DNA from 4 places in the Paenibacillus sp. NPDC101420 genome. Region 1 is predicted to be linked to each of the others. Evidence: predicted binding sites of a transcription regulator. Region 1 holds the regulator's gene; each other region holds the start of a gene.
What was found. The regulator LexA, encoded in region 1, represses DNA repair genes until DNA is damaged. The targets are predictions, from matches to a motif close to CGAACATATGTTCG.

Region 1 (3,214 bases):
GCTCATCATTATCGACCAATTCAATCGTATTCAATTGTGCTCGGAAGTTATTGCGAATATTCCCCAAATAAATTTCACGAAGCTTGGCGCGTTCCGCCGTTTCCTCTTGATTAAGGCCTACGCTCTTCTGTTTGCGTGCCAATTCGTTAATACGCGCGACCAACTCATCAATATTCAAAACTTTCCCTCCCCTTATAAATTAATTCTAACTCTGCCATGAGAAAAAGAGCTTGTCAAGGTTTACTCCCTGCAAGCTCTTCATGTCCTCTTATTATGTTCTTAGAATATTAATATATAGGTAAAGTGAGAATATCTCCAGCATTAATCTGACTACCTTTAATGCCATTGGATTTTTTAATTCCTTCTATATATACAGCCGTTTTCATATCAGAAGGTTTATTCTCAAGAGCAATACTCCAAAGTGTATCTCCACGTTCAACCACTACGCGCTTCTCATCCTTCATTAAAGTAGTAGATCCTGCAAATACATTACCTACTACTGTAAGTCCTGATAGTACGAGTACAATGATCAATGTTAGTTTAATAACAAAATCTCTACGGAACAAACGCATCAAGCCTTCAAGCAAAAGCTCTGTTATCTCTTTAATCTGAGCTGAATAACGGGTAATAGGATTATGTCCTAAAGATTCAACCACTGGGGCTTTATCGTAGATGCTACGGTATGTACTGTATTTTAACATGAATATCATCCTCCAAACACTTGTTCTTACTTTTGAAATTATAATAACACGAACATGTGTTTTGTTCAATACTATTTTAGAACAATTGTTCTCTTTTTTTTCAGAGGTTAATATTTACCATATTCTTCATATAAAGAATCACTCTTATTGTTTAGATGAAGGAAACGCAATCAATACAAGACTACCATTTATTAACTCTTTCGAATTAATATTTATAATAGTTAGAACTTATGTTTGTGCGAACGGTAGTTCTATGTTATAATTTTCCCAAACATTACTATATGGGGTTGATTCCAATGTCAAAGATTTCAAGTCGCCAGCTGGCGATCCTGGAATTTATACGTAGCGAAGTCCGCAGCAAGGGTTATCCTCCTTCCGTCCGGGAGATTGGAGAAGCTGTTGGTCTTGCTTCCAGCTCCACAGTTCACGGTCATTTAGATCGGCTAGAGAAGAAGGGACTTATCCGTCGAGATCCAACGAAGCCTCGTGCGATAGAATTGCTTGGCCAAGAGGATTCCGAGAATGTCCATCATTTCGCGCAAACCGTCGCGCGCATTCCTGTCGTAGGTAAGGTTACCGCCGGGGTTCCTATCACTGCTACTGAGAATATTGAAGACTACTTCCCGCTTCCAACTCACTATGTTGGAGATAACAAAGTATTTATGTTATCGGTTCAAGGTGACAGTATGGTCGAAGCTGGGATTATGAATGGCGACTATGTTATTGTTCGTCAACAACAAACGGCTGATAACGGAGATATCGTTGTAGCTATGACCGAAGAAGATGAAGCAACCGTTAAGACTTTTTATAAAGAACGTGATCATATACGTCTTCAGCCGGAGAATCCGGCGTACGAGCCTCTTCGCCTTAATCGCGTGACCATTCTCGGCAGAGTTATCGGATTATTTCGAGATATCCACTAAGTATGCACTCCTACCAAGCGAAAACGGATACCGCCCTTTAAAGGACGGTATCCGTTTCTACGAGAAGTATAAGGATAGGGTATATCGTAAAAATATATACTTTCTTTTATTTTTTTAAAAGCTGTTCTGCAAATGCAGAACAGCTTTTTTATTGTTATCAAACTCCATTTATCAATTACAGAACATTTGTTCTTATGGGCTAAAATGACCATTTTTAATGAATAACCGTTTAGGCATCCTCCTCATATCTTAATTAGAAAGGAGTGTTGCACAATGCCAAATTACCGGATTATAGTTGATCTGACGCAGCGTATGCTTTATCTTCTTGATAACGACATTGTGATCAGGGGCTTCCCAGTCGGAATCGGTAAAATGTTAACTCAATCACCACTCGGTGAATTCACAATCATTAACAAACAACCCGATCCAGGTGGTCCATTTGGGGTCTTTTGGATGGGTCTATCTAAGCCTCACTATGGGATACATGGAAATAATGATCCCTCATCCATAGGGCACGAAGTATCCCACGGTTGTATTCGTATGTACAATGAAGATGTGTTAGCACTAGCTGCGATTGTTCCGATTGGAACACGAGTAACGATCAGGAATTAAATCTATCTCTATAGATAAACACGCCTCACTCATGGTTCAATGGAGGGGGCGTGTTTGTATTTATGTATTTTTGATGACCTAATAGGAATTATGTGGTTATATGTCGAATAATGTTAACAGGATTTCAAATTGAAAGGAAGTGTCTCGTTTTGAACAACTCAAAAATTAGAACCCTCGTCGATTTTAAAGTCGATGCACTTGTTAAACTCTCTGGCTTATTGTTAAATAACGATCAAGCGAGTGGAAAAAAAGTAAATTTACTCACCTCATTCGGCAGTATTCAAGGGACCATATCCCCTTCCACCTCCAATAAAGAGGATGTTTTTGACTTAAAATCTCTAATGGATGATGTCATTGTAGATGAATACATATCTTATTTAGGTGCGGAACATCCCGATAAAAATTTCAGCTATAACTTTGTAGTCCTTAATGATGTTTCTGTAAGACCCTATACTCACTATGAATCTCCGATCGAATACAAACAGCTAATTGTTTATACCGATCAAATCACAGCCTTCAATTTCTTATGATTTTGACATAATTATTTTAAAAAGCTCTCAACAAAGCACTCCAGCAGTTGCCCCAATTTTGCACCCAGCTTGCAAAATCGGCAGATCTGTGGGTGCTTTCTCTTTTTCTAATCAGTAGTCGTTTCCTAAATTCCCACGATTTTCGCTCTTAACAGATACTAGTAGAGAGAATTCAGGCATATCTTTCAATAAGCAATAAATCTTGCTCTACTGAGATCTTTGGAGGTGTGATTACATGCTGATTTTCTTAATGTATATGTTTGCCATTGTAGGAGGAGTCTTAATTCTAAGTGCCGTTATTATAGAATTAAAAAAACTATCTACTTCTTCTGAACTTTCTAAGCTGTTAAACGCAACCTCATCTTTTAATATTATATTCACCAAAACATTCATTCCGCCCAATCAATCTCACTTGATCGCCCTTAATGAACCTTATAAAAAAATAGCA
Region 2 (3,214 bases), on a different contig from region 1:
GGTAAAGCACCTATTACCTTTTTTAAACCCTAAAAGCAGTGTATCTACATTATAACGAGGAGGCGAAAGCCAGGTATGAAAGCGGAGATTATTGCAGTAGGCACGGAGCTTTTGCTCGGTCAAATCGTAAATAGTAATGCCCAGTTTTTGTCTATTGAGCTAGCTGCTATTGGGATTGATGTATATTTTCAAACCGTAGTTGGGGATAACAGCAGTCGCTTGCAGCAAGCCATTGAGATCGCTCAAAGCAGAGCGGATGTTATCATATTTACCGGTGGTATTGGTCCTACAGAAGATGATCTAACGAAGGACGCGCTGGCTGCTTCCTTAGGTCGCACACTTCATATAGATCGCTTGGCAATGGATCATGTACAACGTTTCTTTGATGATCGAAAGATTGTTATGACGGAGAATAATCGTAAACAGGCACTTATAATTGAAGGAACTACACCGTTGCCAAATGAGATTGGTCTTGCTGTTGGCATTGCTTTTGAGCATGAAAAGAAATATTATATTGTGCTTCCTGGTCCGCCTCGCGAGATGAAGCCGATGTTCGTAGATAAAGCTGTACCGTGGCTTCAGCAGCACGCTCTAACGACAGAAATGCCACTTTATTCTAAAATGCTTAAATTTGCCGGTATCGGAGAATCACTGCTTGAGGATAAGCTCATTGATCTTATTCACAGCCAGACAGACCCAACCATAGCTCCTTACGCTAAAGAGGGAGAGGTAACCGTTCGTATTTCGACAAAGGCGCCTTCCGAGCATGAAGCTTACAAGAAGCTGGAGATTCTGGAGAAACAGATCAAAGAGATTTTGCCAGAACATTTATATGCAAATATTGATGTGCCACTGGAGCAATTGATTGTGGATTGGATGGCGGATGCAGGTCTGACTTTAAGTGCGGCAGAGAGTTGCACTGGAGGCTTGCTGATGGAGAGTATAACTAACATTCCAGGCAGTGCTTCGATGTTTGCGGGAGGAATCGTCTGTTATTCCAACGACCTGAAGAAAAAACTTCTAAATGTGCCAAGTGCTTATTTGGAGGGGCCAGATGCTCCAGGGGCAGTTAGTCGTGAAGTTGCCGAGGTGTTAGCTGATCAGGTGAGAATGATCGCAGATAGTGATTTCGGTTTATCTGTAACTGGTGTAGCAGGACCAGGCTATTCTGAACGTAAGCCAGTTGGACTTGTATTTATTGGTTTAGCTGAACGCGGGCGTAAGACAGAAGTATACGAGCTTAATCTTAAAGGTACACGTGAAAATATACGACTGCGTACTGTTAAAGCTCTGTTGTATCGTCTATGGCGCAGACTTGAGGAACGGAAGGTGGAGACTCCTCTTGAAGGCTCAGACTTGTAATGGGAGATTAGCCCAGTTATAATTGAGACATACGGAAGAACCGTGGCACTGAGATTTCTTTGCTGCGGTTTTTTGTATATCTGCGGAGATTTTGATCGCTGTTTTGGTTTTGATCATAAGTCGTTGATGTCCGGTGAAGTAGAGAAATCAGTTAACTTCTATGTCCGGAGGGAGGCTTACAATAAAAGGGATAATTAACGCTTGAGACAAAAAAAACGAATGTATGTTCGAAAAAAAGCTTGGCAAGACCTCAAAAACACGTTATTATATTATTATAAACAGTGAAGGAAGTGGTCTGATTGTCAGATCGTCGTGCAGCGCTTGATATGGCGCTTCGTCAAATAGAAAAACAATTTGGTAAAGGTTCGATCATGAAACTGGGAGAATCCACTCATATGCAAGTGGAAGTTGTACCTAGCGGATCTTTGGCACTTGATATTGCGTTAGGTATAGGCGGACTTCCAAAGGGACGTATTATTGAAGTATACGGACCTGAATCCTCCGGTAAAACGACTGTTGCTCTTCATGCTATTGCAGAAGTGCAAAAACAAGGAGGACAAGCTGCATTTATCGATGCTGAGCATGCGCTCGATCCGAAGTATGCACGTAACTTGGGCGTAAACATTGATGAATTGTTGCTATCTCAGCCAGATACGGGTGAACAGGCACTTGAGATTGCTGAAGCACTTGTCCGTAGTGGTGCAGTAGACATTATTGTCGTTGACTCCGTAGCTGCGTTGGTTCCTAAAGCGGAAATCGAAGGTGATATGGGTGACTCTCACGTCGGCCTACAGGCTCGTTTGATGTCTCAAGCGCTTCGGAAGCTATCTGGTGCCATTAGTAAATCGAATACAATTGCTATCTTTATTAACCAGCTTCGTGAGAAAATTGGTGTTATGTTCGGTAACCCTGAGACAACACCGGGTGGTCGGGCGTTGAAATTCTACTCTTCCGTACGGTTGGATGTTCGCCGTGTCGAAAGTATTAAGATGGGTAACGACGTTGTAGGTAACCGAACCAAGATCAAGATTGTGAAGAATAAGGTAGCACCTCCATTTAAACAAGCTGATGTTGATATCATGTATGGTGAAGGGATTTCCAGAGAAGGAAGTCTTGTAGACATCGGTACTGAAATGGACATCGTGAATAAGAGTGGTGCATGGTATTCCTATGAGGGTGAGCGTCTCGGTCAAGGACGTGAGAATGCCAAACAGTTCTTGAAAGAACATCAAGATATTGCACTTATCATTGAGAACAAGATCCGTGAAGCAAGTAACCTGTCCACTATTGTTGCTGCACCAAATGAAGCGGAAATCATTGCAGAGCAAGAGGAAGAAGAAAAGCTACTTCTCGAAATCGAACAATAGAATTTACTAAGGAATAGGACGCCCTGTGATTCATTGTTGCAGGGTGTCTTTTCTTAACAGTGTAAGAACATATATATTTGGGGTCCCCCCAAAGTACCTGAGTACGCACCGAAGTTAAGCCGCACTTTGTGGGGATATTTTATTGCTATGAGGTGACAAGCAACTATGGTAATACAGCTGGATATGGATTTTGAATCGGATGAGCAGGACGTACAGGTCCTATCTGATTTTCCTGATGGAGAACTTTTAGAAATTACTAAGGTAGAACGTCAGAAGAAGTCGGACCACCGCTACATCATACATTTCGGAGCCTATAACATGACTGTACACGAAGACGTCATGATTAAATATCGGATGATTACTGGAAATTCTTTTATGAAAGCCGATTTGGAGGAAATTGTTGTTGCTGATGAGCGACAACGAGCTTATGTAGAAGGACTTCGTTATCTAGAACGGAAGCCACGTACCGCTATGGAAATGACTCG
Region 3 (3,214 bases), on a different contig from region 1:
AAAATTTGTTAGCGTCTAGATCAAGGGTTAGAATCTAAAAAAGGCGCGATTGCCCCAGCAGCCATATCATGACTGCTGAGACAATCGCGCCTTTATAATAGAAGTTCCCCTTTACGGGAGGGTCTCCTCAATATGTTTATATGTATAGTTTGGATCAGTAACTGTTACAGGAGCCATGCTATATTGATATATCCGATCCTTCTCTTTTCGATAAAAGTATCTTGCGTTAGGTTCATCTGCAAAAATCACCGTTGTACTTACGACGGGAGCCTTACTAATCTGGGTATAGACTTTATAAAGATCTTCATTCTTATAATCTCTCGTAGCTACCAAATAATGAATCACTTCATTGTCCATATGATTTCGGAAGGCCTGAAGCGCTAAAGAAGCGACTCCATATACAATAGCGAAGGTAATAAGAATTATTTTTGTTCTTTTCTTCATTAATTCCCTCCATTTAGCTAAAATGTATATATTATAAGATAATATATTGTGACTGGTATGTCATATCTATTGTATCTTGTAAAATACACATTAGAAGGGAGGAAGAACATGATGCAACAAGAAGAAAAAATACAGGAGCTGGAGCGGCGAATTAAGGTATTGGAGAATCATACTAGTCCCAGGCTACCAGGTCTCAGAATCTTATGGTTTATTATTTGGGGAGTTGTGGGTATGTTCCTCATTCTAATTCTTATTGGTTTGACTCAATTTGTCGCATAACAGAGCTTATAATTACAAATAAGGCAGCAAATTTCACGCCGATAGTTAAACCCGCGTAGGTAAAGAATTGCCTGGGTATACTATACTTGCTGCCTTTTTATTATGAACTTACACAAATCATCTTCAGTCGTCTTTGGGTTCTTGCAATAAAATGGAGAAGGTCCCCGTTTCATGATCCACTTCAATCGACTCGATCCCAACAAAATCCGGAATTTCGGGGTGTACTGCATCTACGTTATAATCTGGATGAGTCATCAATAATTCAATTACTTTAATGGCTTCCATATCGATCCCCCTTGCGAGAAATTCCACCATAATTAATGGTCCTTCATTGCGACTACTCTTATTATCTCCGCAGTCATTATTGAATATGTGTTAATCGTTCTTCGTTTCTTCCCATCACGGCCAATAATTGCCCCTGAAAAACACGTCTTTGAATTTGATCAATCCGCTGTAAAGCCAGCTCGCTTGGCACTTGAAATTCTGCTGCAAGATAGCTGATTGCATCTTCCCGTTGCTCAGGCAATGTCATGCGGGAGATCATGGAGTAGGGCATAGCTGCATAAAGAATAAATCGCTCAGATTCATCCTCCTGTGCCCGCGTAAAATGTTCTGGCATTAATATTTGATCAGTACCATGGCGGAGCAGGTGACAGAGCTCATGGAGAAACTCTAGCCGCTGCAGACTGACTGGAAGCCGGTTGTCAATAAACATGGTATACATCCCCGCTGACGCTTCGATGCTCTTGCTTCTTACATCCAAATAATGAACCCAAATATTAAGCCGTTCTGCAATATAAGCAATCGAAATTTGCGAAGGCTGAGTAAGGTTCAGACGCTTGTATAAATCTTCTGTCCACTTCTCCAGCGCAGTCATTTGATAATAGGATTTCATGTTATTCACATCATTCACCTCATTCAGAATCAATTATAGGATCGTATGTTCGTATAATAAGACAAAAGAAAAGCCCGAGGGGCTGTGTAGGGTAAAAATATAAGGACACATAAGAACGAGTGTTCTTGTGTGTCCTTAGCATAAAGCAATTAAACACTAATATCAAGTGTTTTTCCTAAATTGGGAGCAACGCTTTTGCCCAGCATTTCCACCATCGTTTGACTCTGGGTTTCAGCCTGATTTTTGGCAATATTCATGACTTGTATTCCTACATTTTGAGCTAAGGATGCTTGGCTCATTGCTATTGATAACGCGGCTATATCCATATTGCACCTCCTTTGTGTATATCCTGTTTATCGACTGTGCCTACCTAATTCATTAGGTGAATAGCATTTGTTTGCCAATTCGCCCAAACGGCTTATCTCCTTTTTACATATCTTGTGCTGTAGTCATTAATCATTAGGAGGAATTGAACATGGGATTTGAACATGGTTGTGGATGTAACGTAGGTCCGGTAGTAAGCCCAGCAGCAGTAGGTCCGGTGTGTAGCCCTTGGACTTCAACAGGAGCTATTCTGGTACTCTTCATCTTGCTGGTTATCATCACTAAAGCTTGCTTATTCTAAGTTAGATGATGCACATTGTAGCCCCATCCGGAATACCGGATGGGGCTATTCTTTTGAAGCAATGTTTACGTTAGCTTATTATTTGAACATAAATTCTACGCGGGTTCCATCCGCATAATCTTCTAACTGATTGCCAACCCAGCTTCCTGCGCCGCGGTTATCTTTTGGGGTTATGTATTCAATGTCGGCTCCTTTGCCGCCTTCATTACACATGGCCATGGGCCATTCATCGCGGTCGTAGCCTTTTTTGGTGGGGATCCCTTTTAAGGATTCTTTGCGGTTGTCTTCAGCCTGCTCACGGTTAATCGTGCACGTCGCGGACTCCCCTTTAGCAATTGCGTCCTGAATGTGCTTAGCGGTCTCAGGATAACGATCTGATGGGAAGATCAGCTGAACAACTTCTGAATCGGATGTGGACGATGGGGCTGCCGGATCTCCGTTCTGTTCATACCAGTAACCGCCCAAAGCAAGTAACACAACAATGATGAGACTGGTGAGTAATTTCTGTATTTTCAAATCTGCTCCTCCTTTTTTGGAACTTAAAATAGTATATCTTATATCATAATGCAGTGCGATTTAATATACTTAGGAAAAATAAGAGGAGGACGGAATTGGATATGGAGTATTTGATTACGATTGAAGATCAGACGCTTATTGCCTCTGCTGAAGATATTATTACTAGACGCTATGAATGGGGAAGACACCATGTAGGGGCGGCGCTCCGTACTAAGACGGGGGAAATCTTTACAGCGGTACATGTAGAAGCTAGCATGGGACGAATTACAGTCTGTGCAGAAGCGATGGTGATTGGAAAAGCGATATCCGAAGGCTACAAGGAATTTGATACGATTGTTGCGGTAAGGCATTCTGATCCGGACAGCGAGGAAAGAGAAATTAAAGTAGTTTCTCCCTGCGGGATGTGCCGTGAGTTAATTGCTGATTACGGGAAGGATTGCAAAGTTATTGTATCC
Region 4 (3,214 bases), on a different contig from region 1:
TTTTTTAAAGTTGCATCAGGTATCGATACCTGAATAGTTCTGGTTACTTGCGAACCTTTTCCTCCGATATAGTCGTTCCATTCCTTATTACTGTCACTTACCATTGACAGTTTTTTATCGTCAGATAGATCAATCTTGTAAAAATCTTTCTCACTTTCATAGTAAACAATATGAATTTGTTCATCTTTAGATTGGAGGATATTTATTTTTTTGTCCTTTACATCAATTGTTAAGGTATCAATCTTTTGGGCAGGTATGGTGTAATTTTTTTCCTCCATGGAAGTGGAGTCGGAGGAACATCCTGCTAATGATATCAATAGTGTCACCAATATGCCTATAGTAGTTAGTAATTTTTTTGCAGTACTTTTCATTATAAAACGCTCCTTCGTTAAATCACTTTTCTTTTAAAATATTGCCAGTCCTACGAATGCCAATCTTAAGCTGCTATGCAGACAAATTCCGATATGCAACAAAGGATAATCCTTTGATACATGATTTAGTTCTTCATATTTTCCTTCCTCTCTGGTAATAAATTCATTTTGTATTTCGTTGCGTTTATCAGTCGCATATGTTTTAATCATCATAAACTTTTGTGTTACAAAAAGGTCAAGAGGGTAGATATGAACAACTATTTTACAATTAAGCAAGCAGCAGAGATCGTAGAGATGACCACTGAGACCTTGCGGCACTATGATCGTATTGGATTAGTCAAGCCATGCCATAAAGATGAAATGTCGGGATATCGATATTATTCCGAGCAGGAGCTCGTAAAGCTGCAAACCATTGAACTGCTCAAAGCAATGGATCTTACTTTAATGGATATTAAAGATATTTTGCAGCAGAATGATCTCTCTAAAGTAATTGCATTTCTAAAACAAGCAGAAAAAAGAGCAGACGATAAAATTGCTCGACTGCAGTATGCAAAATCGAAAATTAAACGTGCCTATCTACATTATGAAAATAAGTTCCACGACGGCTATAGTCAAAGTGAAAATTACTTTGTCAGACACATAGAGGAAAGGGTAATTATGCTTTCGAATAAAATGGAAAGCCCCACACTTAAGAATTTATGGGACTATCACAGACATTTCTATCAACAAATTGAAACGTCTCTGCATTCACAATTTCTGTTTGAAGATATGGCAGGAATGTTCACGACTGAAGGAATAACACGATTATTTGCTGTTTGCTTGAAATATCCATCTTTAGAGGGGCTGACTGTGCTACCAGAAGGGGACTATCTGTGTGCAATTTGTACCGAAGAGAATAAGAATGCTGTATTACAAAATTTACTTGAAAGGGCAAAGACGGAATACGATGTGTGTCCAGATTTTGTTCTTCATAACATTATTGTGACTGGAATATTGCAGTGGGATTATCAGATACAACTGTTCATTAAGAAACACTCATGTTAGATTAAATACAAAGGAAAAGGTTTAGGAAAAGAAAAATGTTGATTGAAAGTCGCTAATTTAGCGGCTTTTTTTTGATTAAGGAATCATGTTTCTTGCCCCTGACTTAGGACAAGAACGTTATACTTCATCGATTAGATAAATATTTAACTATAGTTCAATGTTATCTATTAAGCTAACTGGCAGATTAACGCTATAAGTGAACCCGAATCTCGAACCCTAACTCAACGCTCCAAACAGAAAGCATCGAACGTTGCGCACCAGGTATTAACAAACTAGAAATACTAAACAGCAAGTCACCAAAATACGTTAGTTGCTGTTTACTTCGTAGCTTTTTTATTGTAAATCATTAGAAAATACTAGCAAACGCATGTTCTGATTTGTGCAGCTATGTTATACTGAGGGGACGAGGAACGACTGAACTTTTTCATTTGAACATTATCAAACGGTGAGTATTTCACCTTGTTTCATATACATTTTCTCCGCTACGGAAGGAGTCTATCATTTATGACGGTAACCTTTTTACTAGGCCGCTCTGGTAGTGGCAAGACAACAAAAATATGGGAGTCTATTTCTTCTTCATTAGAGAAGGAGCCTCTTGGCGCGCCGATCATTATTCTTGTACCGGAACAAGGTTCCTTTGGAGCAGAACGGGGGCTTTTGACCGTAGGGAATGTGAAGGGAAGCATTCGGGCGCAGACACTGAGCTTTTCTCGGCTTGCCTATCGAGTGAAACAGGAAACTGGAGGCAGCGCTAGTCTGCCGATCAGTGAAGAAGGTAAAAAGATGTTGATTTACAAAATCATAAGTCGCCGTAAAGAGGAACTGAAATTGTTCGGTGCCTCTGCCGACAGACCGGGTTTTGTGGAACGGTTGAATCAACTGCATACGGAGATGAAGCGTTGCTGCTTGGCTTCCTCTGATTTAGAGGAGCAGTTATCCGCAATGCGAGGCGCTATTGCAAGAAGTCCTATTCTTGAAGGCAAGCTGGATGATTTACAGCTGGTATTCAGCGATTTAGAGAAGGAAATGTCACGCCTCTATATCGACGAAGAGGATCGTTTAGCGGAACTAGCTGAGCATATTCCTGATTCCTCTTACATTCGCGGGGCGGAGATTTGGGTAGATGGGTTCCACGGCTTTACCCCGCAGGAATTCGAAGTGCTTCGAGAATTGATGCAGCAAGCATCGAAGCTGACCGTGTCCCTTACACTTGATCGTTCGTATCCCTATGGAGATCAGTTGAATGAGCTTGAATTGTTTCACCCAACTGCGGTTACTTACATTAAACTGCGTGGAATAGCTGAAGAGCTAGGCATTGATGTGTGGGACGAGCTTCTGAAGCCAGCGGTTCTTCCGCGTTTTGAAGAAAGTCCTGTTCTTGCTCATCTCGAAAGGGGATATGACCGCCGAAAGGTCTGGATGGGTGCAGATGAACTGGCAAATGAAGCGATATCTATAGGCGCAGCAGTTTCTCATAGAGCAGAGGTTGAGGGAGCACTGCGTGAAATGATCAGACTGGCGCGAGATGAAGGTGCAAAATATGGTGAAATGGCCGTATTGATGCGTAATATTGGAGATTACGAGCAACTGATTAAACCTTTGTTCCAAGATTACGGAGTACCTTTTTTTCTGGACCAGAAGGTAAATGAGCTGCACCATCCATTGGTAGAGTTTGTACGCTCCGCATTGGATGTGGTGCGTCGACGCTGGCGCTTCGAGGATGTATTCCGCTGTGTAAAGACAGAGCTTTTGCTACCGCTGGACGGTAGTATTACGCGTGAGGATATGGACGCCTTAGA

Region 2: recA (recombinase RecA) is a predicted target of LexA. The motif match lies at 1,579-1,592, and genes of this name have one in related genera.
Region 3: ACQKMP_RS09200 (ImmA/IrrE family metallo-endopeptidase) is a predicted target of LexA. The motif match lies at 1,657-1,670, and genes of this name have one in related genera.
Region 4: addB (helicase-exonuclease AddAB subunit AddB) is a predicted target of LexA. The motif match lies at 1,776-1,789, and genes of this name have one in related genera.

Annotation. Positions count from the first base shown of each region.
Region 1 is NZ_JBNNSE010000011.1:26,112-29,325, reverse strand. It holds gene ACQKMP_RS28640 (DUF896 domain-containing protein) at 1-178, opposite strand, end outside; gene ACQKMP_RS28635 (LysM peptidoglycan-binding domain-containing protein) at 288-701, opposite strand; gene lexA (transcriptional repressor LexA) at 998-1,624, shown strand; gene ACQKMP_RS28625 (L,D-transpeptidase) at 1,898-2,236, shown strand; gene ACQKMP_RS28620 (hypothetical protein) at 2,386-2,766, shown strand; gene ACQKMP_RS28615 (hypothetical protein) at 3,002-3,214, shown strand, end outside.
Region 2 is NZ_JBNNSE010000002.1:1,029,722-1,032,935, forward strand. It holds gene ACQKMP_RS13530 (competence/damage-inducible protein A) at 76-1,362, shown strand; gene recA (recombinase RecA) at 1,662-2,729, shown strand; gene ACQKMP_RS13540 (regulatory protein RecX) at 2,895-3,214, shown strand, end outside.
Region 3 is NZ_JBNNSE010000002.1:81,793-85,006, forward strand. It holds gene ACQKMP_RS09185 (DUF3139 domain-containing protein) at 112-444, opposite strand; gene ACQKMP_RS09190 (hypothetical protein) at 553-723, shown strand; gene ACQKMP_RS09195 (hypothetical protein) at 847-1,038, opposite strand; gene ACQKMP_RS09200 (ImmA/IrrE family metallo-endopeptidase) at 1,085-1,618, opposite strand; gene ACQKMP_RS09205 (YjfB family protein) at 1,768-1,944, opposite strand; gene ACQKMP_RS09210 (hypothetical protein) at 2,094-2,243, shown strand; gene ACQKMP_RS09215 (NucA/NucB deoxyribonuclease domain-containing protein) at 2,322-2,753, opposite strand; gene ACQKMP_RS09220 (cytidine deaminase) at 2,861-3,214, shown strand, end outside.
Region 4 is NZ_JBNNSE010000010.1:44,225-47,438, reverse strand. It holds gene ACQKMP_RS27820 (DUF4097 family beta strand repeat-containing protein) at 1-371, opposite strand, end outside; gene ACQKMP_RS27815 (MerR family transcriptional regulator) at 621-1,415, shown strand; gene addB (helicase-exonuclease AddAB subunit AddB) at 1,920-3,214, shown strand, end outside.